DNA from 4 places in the Psychrobacillus sp. NPDC093180 genome. Region 2 is predicted to be linked to each of the others. Evidence: riboswitches for the same ligand, from Rfam matches in the RefSeq annotation. Region 2 holds a riboswitch; each other region holds the start of a gene.

Region 1 (3,144 bases), on a different contig from region 2:
GGGCCACGAATTGTATCAAGTAGTAATTTCGTAAAAGGAATAAGCAAAATGATTAAAATAATAAAAGGGATAGATCTGAAAATATTAACTATAGCCCCTGTTAACCAATTCGCTAATTTATTTGCCCATGCTTGATGTGGACTTGTTAAAAATAATAGTAGCCCAAGTGCTAAACCAAAAATTGCAGTTAAGATAGTGGAAACTGCTGTCATATATAATGTCTCTAGTGCTGCTTCCCACATTTTAGGCCAATCAACATTCGGAAAAAGCGTATTAATCATTGTTGATCACCTCTGTACTTACTTTCTGTTCATGTATAAATCGTATTGCTTCATCGACGGCTAATGCGTCGCCATCTATTTGAAGAATTAATGTCCCAAATGCACCACTTTTTGTATGCGAAATATTTCCTTGCACGATATTTACTTCTAGCTCGAATTGTTTGATTAGCCTAGAAAGTATTGGTTGCTCTGTTTGTTCTCCTACAAAAGTGAGTTTGATTAACTTACCGTTTGGATATATATCCACTAAATTTTGTATCGTTTGCATTGTTTGCGTCGGTTCAGAAACTTGCGAAACAAATCGTTTTGTTATAGGTCGTTGTGGATTTTGGAAGACTTCTAGCACATCCCCTTCTTCTACAACTCGTCCACCTTCCATAACTGCCACTCGATTACAAATCTTTTGAATGACTTGCATTTCGTGAGTGATCAATACAATGGTTAAACCAAGTTTCTCGTTGATACTAACTAATAAATCTAAAATAGCGTCCGTTGTTTCTGGATCCAGTGCAGATGTCGCCTCATCACAGAGTAGAACTTCTGGACGATTTGCCAATGCACGAGCAATTCCTACACGCTGTTTCTGCCCGCCTGATAGTTGTGAAGGATAATAATTTCCTCTTCCCTCTAATCCCACAAGTTCAATCAATTCATTAACACGCGCTACTCGTTGATCCTTTGGAACCCCAGCAATTTCAAGCGGGAATGCAATATTTTCTGCAACTGTTCGGGACCATAACAGATTAAAATGTTGGAAAATCATACTTACCTTATGTCGAACTTGACGAAGCTTTTCCTCATTTATCGATGTAATTTCTTTTCCGTTCACAATAATTTGTCCAGCAGTTGGTTTCTCTAATCCATTTAGCAAACGGATCATTGTACTTTTTCCAGCACCACTATATCCAATAATGCCGAAAATTTCGCCTTGCTTTATATCAAGATTTACATCATCAACAGCAATTATCGTACCTAGTTTCGTTTTAAACTTCTTCGAAACATCTTTTAAACTTATCATGTAAATCTCACACCTTCCAATATTAAAAAATCCCTTCTGCAAAAGAGCAGAAGGGAAGTAAGTTATCCATCGAAAAGAACTTATCCATTCTCTCATTTCCCAAAGCGTTTGCTTTGTGTGATTTGGCACCATTTCATTTACATGACGGTTGCCGGGCTTCGTAGGGCACTTCCCTCCACCACTCTTAATAAGAGTAATACTATTTAATTGGTAAAGCTCAGTAAGAAGTATACTATCACATGATCGCTTGATCGTCAATATTTTTTATTGTTTCTAGCAGAAAAGGAACGGATTGAAAAGCATATATTTTTTTATATACGCGTCCCTTTTTGGCGATCAGTAAGCATGGGACGCTTTCTATTTCATATTCCATTGCCAGGCTTTCGAGGTAATTTATATTTGCTTGGCCTACTGGATTTGGCACTAATACGTCGATCACTTGCATCATCTTGCTTGCCACCATGCATGTACCGCACATCGGTGTATAAAGATAGAATAATGAAAGCTCGTTGTTATTTTTGTAATGCTCCCATTGTTCACGCGTCCATTCATTCACAAAACATCATCCTAAAGTAAAAATTCTTTTTTCACTTTAATATTAACACGTTTCAATATAGAAGCCAAAACTTTGAAAGGGGTATTTGCGACTTCACAATACATCGGATTTGTGTATAGATGAATTGCTTCTGGATATTCTTTTCGGACGATTGAACGTATTTGCTCACCTGATTTATCTGCATCTAAAAAAGCATAGATCGGCAAGTCATCATATGGGCTTAAGATTTCCTCTAGCTTTACATTGGAGATTGTACCATTTGTACAAATAATTTCTGGGGATTCATCAAGAAGTCGCAAAAGCTGAAGCTTATCCGACCTTCCTTCGACGAGAATTACTTTTTCACTAAATACATTAGCCAATTAGCTTCTCTCCCTAATCTTCATCGTTAACTCAGTATATGAAAAAAACGCCGACAATTAACCGGCGTTTTAATTATTATTCTGAAATTAATTCTTCATATTGGTCAGCAGTTAATAAACCATCGATTTCTGAAGCATTTGATGGCTCAACAACGATCATCCATGCATTTTCATACGGAGATTCGTTTACAAATTCAGGGCTATCTTCTAGCTCACTGTTCACTTCAACCACTTTTCCGCTAATTGGAGCATAAAGTTCTGAAACAGTTTTTACTGATTCCACACTACCGAATGGGTCTCCTGCTTTAATATCGTCTCCCACTTGTGGAAGCTCGACAAACACGATATCCCCAAGCTCAGATTGCGCAAAATGAGTAATACCGATACGTGCATTTCCACCTTCTGTTTTTACCCATTCATGTTCTTCTGAGTATTTCAAATCTTTTGGTGTGCTCATAAATTATACCCCTCTCAAATAAGTTATATATTCATCTATAATATTCACACATTTTTATAGTAAAAACAAGCTACTTTAGTTGTTTGACCAAATTTGTTCAAACTCTTCTTCTTTAAAACCAAGCGTCAACTGCTTACCATCAAAAACAAGTGGTCGTTTCACAAGCATCCCATCGAATACTAGCGTTTCGATTTGTTCTGCCTCTGTCATATTCGGTAACTTTTCCTTTAATTGTAACTCTCTATATTTTGTACCACTCGTATTAAAAAGTTTCTTTAATTCGATATTCGTTTTTTCTAGTATTTCTTTTACTAATTCTTTTGTGGGAGGGTCCTCCACAATGTGATGATATGTAAATTCTACATCTTTGTCCTTCAACCACTTACTCGCTTTATTACATGAACTACATTTAGGATAACCAAAAAATTGTATTGTCATTACTTCTCACCTTTTTTCTTTTTATCATATCA
Region 2 (3,144 bases):
AATGGTAGTTGGATATCATCGTCTTCAGCTAGTTCTTGAAGTACATCCAGTCCGTATGCATGGACATTTAGTAGTAAAGCATCTGCACCGAGTTCTTTCGCCATTTTAGCCTTTTCTCGTAAACCAGACGTTCGTCCTGATAAATTCACCGCATAAAGTGTACGATGTCCAGTTTCTTCATACACTTGACGCAATACTTCCTTGGCAGTTGTAATTCGTTTTTCAAAAGGGGTTAATGGATTGTCGAAAAGAATCTCATCGTCTTTTACTAAATCTACCCCTCCAAGTGCTTGATGTCGAAGCTGTTCTGCTAAATAATCGATGTCCCTTCCAATGACTCCTTTGAAAATGCTCATGATGAGTGGTCGATTATGTACATTTAATACGTTTCTTATTTGCTCAATACCAAACCTCGGTCCTGGAAAATTTGCTAATAGCTCTGGAGAAAATTCTAAGTCTAATAGTTTCACTTCACCGTCTAATGATAATTTGCCAAAAACAGTTGTTAGTATGGCAGGTAAATCTGGTGAAAAGTTGACACTAGGATATTCTATCTTTATCTCTGCTTTTATTTGATCTAATTTGGTTGGGTGTTGTATATTTTCATATTCCTTAATCGAAACAACATTCCCTTTATGCTGTTTTAATTGTTCTTGTTCCAGTAAAGGTAAATCGGTCCATGAACCAATTGTTAGACCTAAAGCGATGCCTTCTGCTTTTTTTTCGAATGATCCAGGCTTTCCGTATAATTGATAAACAGAAGTTACTCCACTCATAATTTCAATCTCCTTTAATATAAATTGCCCAATAATATAAAAAACCTCTTCAAACAAGAAGAGGTTAAGTAGTTAACAACTTCTTATTTCTCAGTCAACTGACTGCAAGAATTAGCACCGTGTTCAATTACTGAATCGGTTGCCGGGTATCATAGGGCTCGTCCCTCCACCTGCTCTAAATAAGAAAAATTATTCAATTAAAATTACGTTATATTGTCAAATTAATAATGATTATTTCATGCAACGGGTATTATGTCAATACAGTATTTAGATTTTTTATAAAATTTAAAAAGGTAATTGACAATTCTTTTTTGAGTATGCTAGGATTCTAATCAAATAACATTACGTGAAAAATAATAGCACTCTTATCAAGAGCAGGCAGAGGGTAATGGCCCGATGAAGCCCAGCAACCGACCGTAATACCGTTGTGAGACGGGGCGCTTTTTGCGCCGAGATGAAGATCTCTTAAGGCACGGTGCTAATTCCATCAGAAAGGAAACTTTCTGAAAGATAAGAGGCGAGAAGTCTCTTATTCTACGCCTCTTTCTTTGGAAAGAGGTTTTTTATTTTGTAAAAGGAAGGTAGAGAAAAATGACAATTGCCACGAAGAAACAATATGAATCTTTAACAGAAGAGCAGGCTATCATATACGCAAAAAATTTGAACCTTTTTTCGGATGATGCGCAACTTACTTGTAGTGAAATTGGCGATGGTAATCTGAATTATGTTTTTCACATTAAGGACTTGAGAAGCGGGAAGGGTATCATTTTAAAACAAGCATTACCCTATGCAAAGGTAGTTGGTGAAAGCTGGCCACTAACATTGAAGCGTGCGCTAATTGAAGCAACTGCTCTTAAAAAACACGGGGAATTTGCAGCAGGACTAGTACCAGAAGTATACGCAATTGATGAAGAATTGGCGATTACCGTGATGGAGGACTTATCCCGTCTCACTATTGCAAGGGAAGGATTGATCGGCCTTGAGTCCTATCCAAAGTTAGCGACCGATATTGGGAAATATCTTGCGCAAACCTTATTCCATACGTCTGATTTTGCATTGCATCCATTTGAAAAAAAGAAACTAGTTTCAGAGTTTTCCAATCCAGAGCTATGTAAAATTACAGAGGATTTAATTTTTACAGATCCATTTTTTGACCATGAAACAAATGATTTTGAACCTTCCTTGCGAGCAGAGGTGGAAGCCATTTGGAATAATGAACTTCTAAAATTAGAAGTGGCAAAATTAAAGAAAAGCTTTTTAACAGAAGCAGAGGCTTTACTGCACGGAGATTTGCATACAGGAAGTATTTTTGCGAGTGAAACGGAAACGAAAGTAATTGATCCGGAATTCGCTTTTTATGGGCCAATTGGATTTGACGTGGGCTTATTTTTAGCCAATTTAATTGTTCAAACGATTACAAGAGAAGGAGAGCAGCGAGATGTAATCCTCCGCCATATTGAACAAACATGGGAAGTATTTTCTGCTGATTTTTCGGAACTTTGGGAAAACAAGGCGGTGGAATCATATAAAGATACAAAAGGATTTAAAGCTTATGTATTGAATAAGATTTTCCGAGATACTCTTGGTTTTGCTGGTTGTGAGTTAATTAGGAGAACGATTGGCTTAGCCCATGTAAAAGACTTGGACGGAATTGTAGAGGATGAAAAAAGAATTCTGTCTAAGAAACAAGCATTACGCATCGGAGAACTTCTCTTATTGAAACGCGAAAGTATAAGTTCTATCCAAGCGGTAATTGTTTTACTTGAGGAGTTGCAAAAATGACTATTCCGTTATCGATCAAATGGAACAATAATAAACTTGAAATATTGAATCAACAAAAGTTACCGCTTGAAGTAGTGTATGAAACTCTAGAAACACTGGAAGATGTATATGATGCCATCTTAACTTTAAAAGTTCGAGGAGCTCCAGCAATTGGTATTACCGCTACCTATGGATTAGCAGCAGCAGCACAGTTTTACGAAACCAATTCATTGGAGGAATTCTATCAATTACTAAGTAAAGATGCACTATATTTAGCTGGATCTAGACCAACAGCTGTCAATTTAGTGTGGGCTTTGGAGCGCCTACGTGGTTCAGTGGAGCAGGCGGAAACTGTACAAGAAGCGAAGAGACAATTATTAGAGGAAGCAGATAGCATATACAAAGAAGATGAGGAATCCTGCCGTGCTATTGGTGAATATGCATTATCTTTACTTGAAGATTTTACAAAAGTCATGACTATTTGTAATGCAGGCACGATTGCAACTGCAAAATATGGAACTGCACTAGCACCTTTCCATCTAGGTGCTGAAAAAGGAAAGCAGTTTCAAGTATATGCTTGTGAAACGAGACCTGTTTTTCAAGGAGC
Region 3 (3,144 bases), on a different contig from region 2:
CAGAATTAGCAGAATCGATTACAGAAGGTACTATTGCGCAATGGTTAAAACAACCGGGTGATACAGTAGAAAAAGGTGAGTTCATCGTTGAGCTTGAAACAGATAAAGTTAATGTCGAAGTAATTTCAGAGGAAGCTGGAGTTGTTAGTGAGTTACTTGCTGCTGAAGGTGATACAGTTCAAGTAGGTCAAGTAATTGCTGTAGTTGGAGCAGGTTCAGGAGCAGCAGCAGCTGCACCAAAAGCACCAGAGGCAGAAGCTACACCGGCGGCGGCACCTCAAGCGGCAGCAGCTCCTGTAGTAGAAGAAACTTCATCTGAGCAGGATCGCACAATTGCAAGCCCAGCAGCTCGTAAACTAGCTCGTGAGAAAGGTATTAACTTAAGTGAAATTTCACCAGTTGATCCAATGGGACGTGTTCGTGTACAAGACGTTGCAGCACATGGTTCTGCACCAGCACCAAAAGCAGCACCGGCGCCTGCAGCTACTGCACCAAAAGAAGACGATGGCCGTACTACTCGCGAGAAAATGTCTCGTCGTCGTCAAACAATTGCTTCTCGTTTACTAGAAGTAAAACAAAACACGGCAATGCTTACAACTTTCAATGAAATCGATATGACTAATGTAATGGCTTTACGTTCACGCAAGAAAGACCAATTCTTTGAGCAAAACGATGTGCGTCTTGGATTTATGTCATTCTTTACAAAAGCTGTAGTTGCTGCTCTTAAGAAATATCCTTATGTAAATTCACAAATTGATGGAACAGATATTGTGAAAAACAACTTCTACGATATCGGGATCGCTGTATCAACAGAAGGCGGTTTAGTAGTGCCGATCGTTCGTGATGCTGATCGTAAAAACTTTGCTGAAATCGAAGGAAATATTGGAGAACTTGCTAAAAAGGCTCGTGATAACAAATTAGCGCTTTCTGATATGGCAGGCGGATCATTTACAATTACAAACGGTGGCGTATTCGGATCACTACTTTCTACACCGATTCTAAACGGAACACAGGTTGGTATCCTAGGAATGCACACAATTCAAAAGCGTCCAATCGCTGTTGGTGATGAAGTGCAAATTCGTCCGATGATGTATGTAGCATTATCTTATGATCACCGTGTAATCGATGGAAAAGACTCAGTTGGATTCTTAAAAATGGTAAAAGAGCTTCTTGAAAACCCGGAAGATTTAATGTTAAATTCATAAAATGTGAATAGTGCAGATACTCATTATGTGAGTATCTGCACTTTTTTTACTACTTGGGAAACTACAAAAATTTAGATACATGGGTAACATTTTTCTAGTAACATTAGTTATGGAGATTTTCACCTTGTATGTTATAAAGGGATAATGCGTCATAAGAATGTGCTGTTAAGTGTCCAGTAGGTTTTTCGCTTCAGGGCGGAAGCTTTCCCCAGGGTTAGCGATGAGCTTTCACCGCCACTACGCATCTGCCTGGAGCGGAAATCAATTGCTATTTCTGTATCTCCCTAAGACGCATTTTCTCTATTATGTGTGTCATTCCAATCATTGTTCACATTTGATAAAGCACGCCAAAGATAGGTGCTTTAGTGCTTTTGTTCTGTGTCTCTATATATTTATGATTCCACTCCACAAACATTAAATATTCCTAATATTTTATTTTTTGAATAAAAAGTATTGACTTATAATATTGTGTTATGTATAGTTAAATAAAATTTCATATGAAATTCTTCTTATCAAGAGAAGCTGAGGGAATGGCCCTGCGAAGCTTCAGCAACAGATTGCAACTGCAAAACTGTGCTAAATCCACCGATTAAATTCGAAAGATGAGAAGAGGTTAGATTTTCTAATGTACCTCTTCAGTTCTCATAATCTGAAAGGGGTTTTTTTAATGACTTAATACCAAGTATATTAATAAGTTTAATCAAATTAATAAGATAAAGAAAAGGAGAGAGTTTGGATGAAAAAATGGATGGCATGGTCAATTTTATCTTTGTTTGTCTTGCTTTTAGCGGCTTGTGGTTCTAGTGAGGAAGTTACTTCTAGTGTAAAAGGTGATACGAAAAGTAATGAAGAACTAACAAAGGTTAAAATCAGTGCTTCAACAACTCCTCATGCAGAGATTTTGCAACATATTTCAGATGATTTAAAAGCAGAGGGAATTGAGTTAGATATTATTATCACACAAGATGGTATACAAACGAACCAATCAACCGCTGATGGTGACTTAGATGCAAACTTCTTTCAACACACACCATTTTTAGAGCAAGTCAATAAGGATAGTGGTATTGATCTTGTAAACGTACAAGGAGTTCATATAGAACCTTTCGGTGTTTACTCCAAGAAAATTGATGATATCACTCAATTAGATGAAGGGGCAAAAGTCGCTGTACCAAACGACCCGGTTAACTTTTCCAGAGCATTACTCTTATTTGCGGAAAATGGAATAATTGAGCTTGCTACGGATGTGGAAGGTTCGTACACAGTTCAAGATATTACAAAAAATGAAAAGAACTTAGAGTTTGTTGATATTGATGGACCATTACTAGTAAGAGCGTTGGATGACGTTGACATTGCAGCTATTAATACAAACTATGCATTAGAGGGAGGGTTCAAACCATTAGAAGATGCACTAATCATCGAAGGAAATGAATCTCCATATGTGAATATTTTAGTTTCTAGAAAGGACAATCAAAATGACGAAGCTATACAAAAAATTGCTGCAGCGTTAACAACGGAAAAAGTAAGAGAATTCATTTTAGAGAAATATGAAGGGGCTGTTGTACCAGCATTTTAACATCATTCAGAAACAACGTCTTCTGAATTTGCGGATAATCCCACACTATTATCTTCTGATTTGAACGAAGAGAAGAGAAAGGAAATTAGTAGAGACGTACGAGTAATATTGCAAACTATAGCATTTCAATGTAAGGAGGAAACTGAATGATTGAATTTCGCAAAGTATCTAAAACATTCGTCTCAGGAAAACGAACGATTACTGCACTTGAAAATGTAGAGTTGACTGTTCATAAAGGCGATATATTTGGAGTAATTGGATTTAGTGGAGCTGGTAAGAGCACATTAATTCGAACGGTAAATCTATTAGAAACACCGACGTCAGGAGAAGTTTTGATTGAAGGGAAGAACTTACAAAAAGTTTCTA
Region 4 (3,144 bases), on a different contig from region 2:
TAACGGTCAAAGTCAAATGCGTGAATTGAAATCATCATTTCATAATTGGGAATCCAATTTGAAGTCAATGTCCGATGTTGTTGGTACTTTAGAAAGCAAAGTAAAAGCAATCGGAGGGGTCATGGAAACGATTATGGAAATTTCGGCGCAAACAAATTTACTTGCTTTAAATGCTAGTATCGAAGCAGCAAGAGCTGGCGAACATGGAAAAGGTTTTGCGGTAGTTGCAGAGGAAGTAAGAAAACTGGCAGAGCAATCTGCCAGAGCTACTGATGAAGTCAAAAAGACAATAACTGAGCTACAGCAAGAATCCGTTTTAGTTAGCAAGCAGATGAACGAAACAAGAGAAACATTCCAAGCTCAGGGCACGGTTGTAACAGATACACAAATTACTTTTGAAGAAATCTCAGCTTTAATGGCGAATATGCAGACTTCCATTGATGAAGTATCCGAGGAAATTGAACAGGTTTCCAAGTATAAAGAACAAGTAGTGGAAACGATTCAACTGATGGCAGCAACTTCTCAGCAAACGGCAGCTGCTTGTGAAGAAGTAAGTGCATCGTCTGATGAACAACTTCGCGCGATCCAATCTGTAGCAGAATCTTCAGAGACACTAACAGAACTAAGTGAGAAATTAACAGAGGCGGTAAATCGCTTTAAAGTCTAAAATCAATTAGTAAACCCTTTCGAATGGAGAATGCTCTATTCGGAAGGGTTTTGTGAAATCAAACTATATCTGATATTTTTCAGAAAGTATTAAAATTCTATGCAAACAAGCTTGTTCTTAAATTGAATGAAAAGCATGAATAAAGACCTTACTACTAGAATATCTTTTACTATAATCTTTTTATTAATTTCAAATGTTGCATAAATATTTGGCGCATGGTAGTATTTACTAGATTACATAAACCAACAAATTAATATTCTTATCAAGAGAAGCAGAGGGATATGGCCCTGTGAAGCTTCAGCAACCTCTGATATTGTCAGAAAGGTGCTAACTCCTACAAGATTTTTTGTCTTGAGAGATAAGAACTGAGAGCTATTTATAAAACCTCTTTTCTTATCCATAAGAAAAGAGGTTTTTTTATGTTACATAGAAAGGAAGAGGAAGACAATGCCGATTAATGTACCAAAACAGTTGCCAGCAACAGAATTACTTAAAAAAGAAAAAATATTTGTGATGGATGAGGAGCGTGCGGTAGCACAGGATATACGTCCATTAAATATTATTATATTAAATTTAATGCCCGAGAAAGAAAGAACAGAATTGCAGCTTTTAAGATTATTAGGGAACACACCATTGCAAGTGAATATTGAGTTTATGCATATGGCTACACATGAATCGAAAAATGTTAGTAAAACCCACTTAAATACGTTTTACACAACGTTTGAGGATATCAAGCATCGAAAATATGATGGGATGATTATAACAGGAGCTCCAATTGAGCATTTAGCATTTGAAGACGTAAATTACTGGGAAGAGATGGTCCAAATAATGGATTGGACCAAAACGAATGTGACCTCTGTATTAAATATTTGCTGGGGGGCACAAGCTGCTTTATACCATCACTATGGAATCGGAAAATATGAATTACCAAAGAAATGTTTTGGGGTGTTTGCTCATCGATTATCTGATTTAACAGTAGATTTAGTACGGGGATTTAATGATGTTTTTCACGCACCGGTATCTCGCTTTACATCTGTTTCTTATGAAGAAATAAAAAAACATCCAGAACTAAACTTACTTTCTATCTCTGATGAATCTGGTGTATTTCTTGTTATTTCGAATGATGCAAAACAAATTATGGTTACCGGTCATTTAGAATATGATGCGACTACTTTAGCGGATGAATATAACCGTGATCTATCTAAAGGAATTGATATGGATGTGCCTGCTAATTATTTCCCTAATGACGACCCGGCAAACGAGCCATTAAATACATGGCGTTCTCATACACATTTACTATTTTCGAACTGGTTGAATTATTACGTATACCAAGCAACACCTTTTGAATGGGAATAAAAAACACAGAGCGTTCGCTCTGTGTTTTGTTTATCTAAAAATACGATCAATTTCTGCTACCTCAGTAGGTGTTAGCTGCACTTCTAATGTTTTGATATTAGCTAAAACTTGCTCCGGTTTTTTAGCTCCAGGTATGATTACATCGATACCCTGTTGAGATAAATACCAGGCAAGCACAATATTTGAAACCTCGGCATCTTTATCATTAGCTATTTGGCGCAATTGTTCTACTTTTTCTAAGTTACGCACAAATGCTTCTCCTTGAAATAATGGATTTTTTGAACGGCCATCTTCAAATGTACTATTTTTATCGAACTTTCCTGTCAATAAACCAGAAGCTAGTGGGAAATAAGGTATAAAAGAAATAGTATACTCTCTTGTATATGGCAGAAATTCATTTTCTGCATCACGTTTTAATAGATTGTAACCCGATTGGAGAACATCAATATAGCCATCTTGGTTACCTTCTTTTAGTTGCTCCAAAGTAAAATTCGATACACCAATGGCACGTATTTTTCCTTCCTCTTTTAAACGGTGAAGTGCCCCAATAGCTTCTGCTTTTGGCGTGTTTTCATCTGGGTAGTGTATATAAAATAAATCAATATAATCTGTTTGCAGGCTACGCAAGCTATTTTCGACTGTTTCTCTCAAAAACTTAGGAGAGTTGTCTATTAGAACTTGGTCATTTTCCAATTTATGCCCGCCTTTTGAAGCTATAACAATGTCATGACGGTTCTTACTTTCTTTTAATACTTCTCCAATTAACTCTTCTGATCTTCCTTTACCATAGATGAAAGCTGTATCTAAAAAGTCGATTCCATTATTAATTGCTGTGCGAACAATCTCCTTTCCAGTCTCATCGTTTAAATTGGGAAAAAGATTATGCCCTCCTACTGCATTTGTACCAAGCCCTACTGGATTTACGAATAGACCCGTCTTACCAATCTCTACTTTAGCTACCATAATCGTCATAACAACTCCTTGTTAGAATATTCTCTATTATCTTACCAGTAATACGAACTAAAGTGATAGGAATTGCTACTATATAATTCTCTAAAGAGAAAGAATTGGTCAGGGAAGTCTCCTATTGCTTTTTTATACTATATTTTAACAAAGAAGCA

The links. A riboswitch is a leader RNA that binds a small molecule or an ion and turns the genes downstream of it on or off. The one in region 2 is predicted to bind S-adenosylmethionine.
Region 1: linked by a shared signal. The riboswitch ahead of ACIP9W_RS10310 (methionine ABC transporter ATP-binding protein) and the one ahead of mtnK (S-methyl-5-thioribose kinase) in region 2 are both predicted to bind S-adenosylmethionine.
Region 3: linked by a shared signal. The riboswitch ahead of ACIP9W_RS07935 (MetQ/NlpA family ABC transporter substrate-binding protein) and the one ahead of mtnK (S-methyl-5-thioribose kinase) in region 2 are both predicted to bind S-adenosylmethionine.
Region 4: linked by a shared signal. The riboswitch ahead of metA (homoserine O-acetyltransferase MetA) and the one ahead of mtnK (S-methyl-5-thioribose kinase) in region 2 are both predicted to bind S-adenosylmethionine.

Annotation. Positions count from the first base shown of each region.
Region 1 is NZ_JBIVOJ010000006.1:52,297-55,440, forward strand. It holds gene ACIP9W_RS10305 (methionine ABC transporter permease) at 1-281, opposite strand, end outside; gene ACIP9W_RS10310 (methionine ABC transporter ATP-binding protein) at 274-1,299, opposite strand; SAM riboswitch class I at 1,389-1,493, opposite strand; gene ACIP9W_RS10315 (thioredoxin family protein) at 1,535-1,855, opposite strand; gene ACIP9W_RS10320 (toprim domain-containing protein) at 1,867-2,217, opposite strand; gene gcvH (glycine cleavage system protein GcvH) at 2,294-2,674, opposite strand; gene ACIP9W_RS10330 (arsenate reductase family protein) at 2,750-3,112, opposite strand.
Region 2 is NZ_JBIVOJ010000015.1:70,034-73,177, forward strand. It holds gene mtnW (2,3-diketo-5-methylthiopentyl-1-phosphate enolase) at 1-776, opposite strand, end outside; SAM riboswitch class I at 857-962, opposite strand; SAM riboswitch class I at 1,139-1,293, shown strand; gene mtnK (S-methyl-5-thioribose kinase) at 1,368-2,558, shown strand; gene mtnA (S-methyl-5-thioribose-1-phosphate isomerase) at 2,555-3,144, shown strand, end outside.
Region 3 is NZ_JBIVOJ010000004.1:165,800-168,943, forward strand. It holds gene odhB (2-oxoglutarate dehydrogenase complex dihydrolipoyllysine-residue succinyltransferase) at 1-1,205, shown strand, start outside; SAM riboswitch class I at 1,712-1,814, shown strand; gene ACIP9W_RS07935 (MetQ/NlpA family ABC transporter substrate-binding protein) at 1,942-2,778, shown strand; partial or broken gene ACIP9W_RS07940 (methionine ABC transporter ATP-binding protein) at 2,925-3,144, shown strand, end outside.
Region 4 is NZ_JBIVOJ010000004.1:190,939-194,082, forward strand. It holds gene ACIP9W_RS08055 (methyl-accepting chemotaxis protein) at 1-667, shown strand, start outside; SAM riboswitch class I at 924-1,032, shown strand; gene metA (homoserine O-acetyltransferase MetA) at 1,115-2,023, shown strand; gene ACIP9W_RS08065 (aldo/keto reductase) at 2,054-2,986, opposite strand.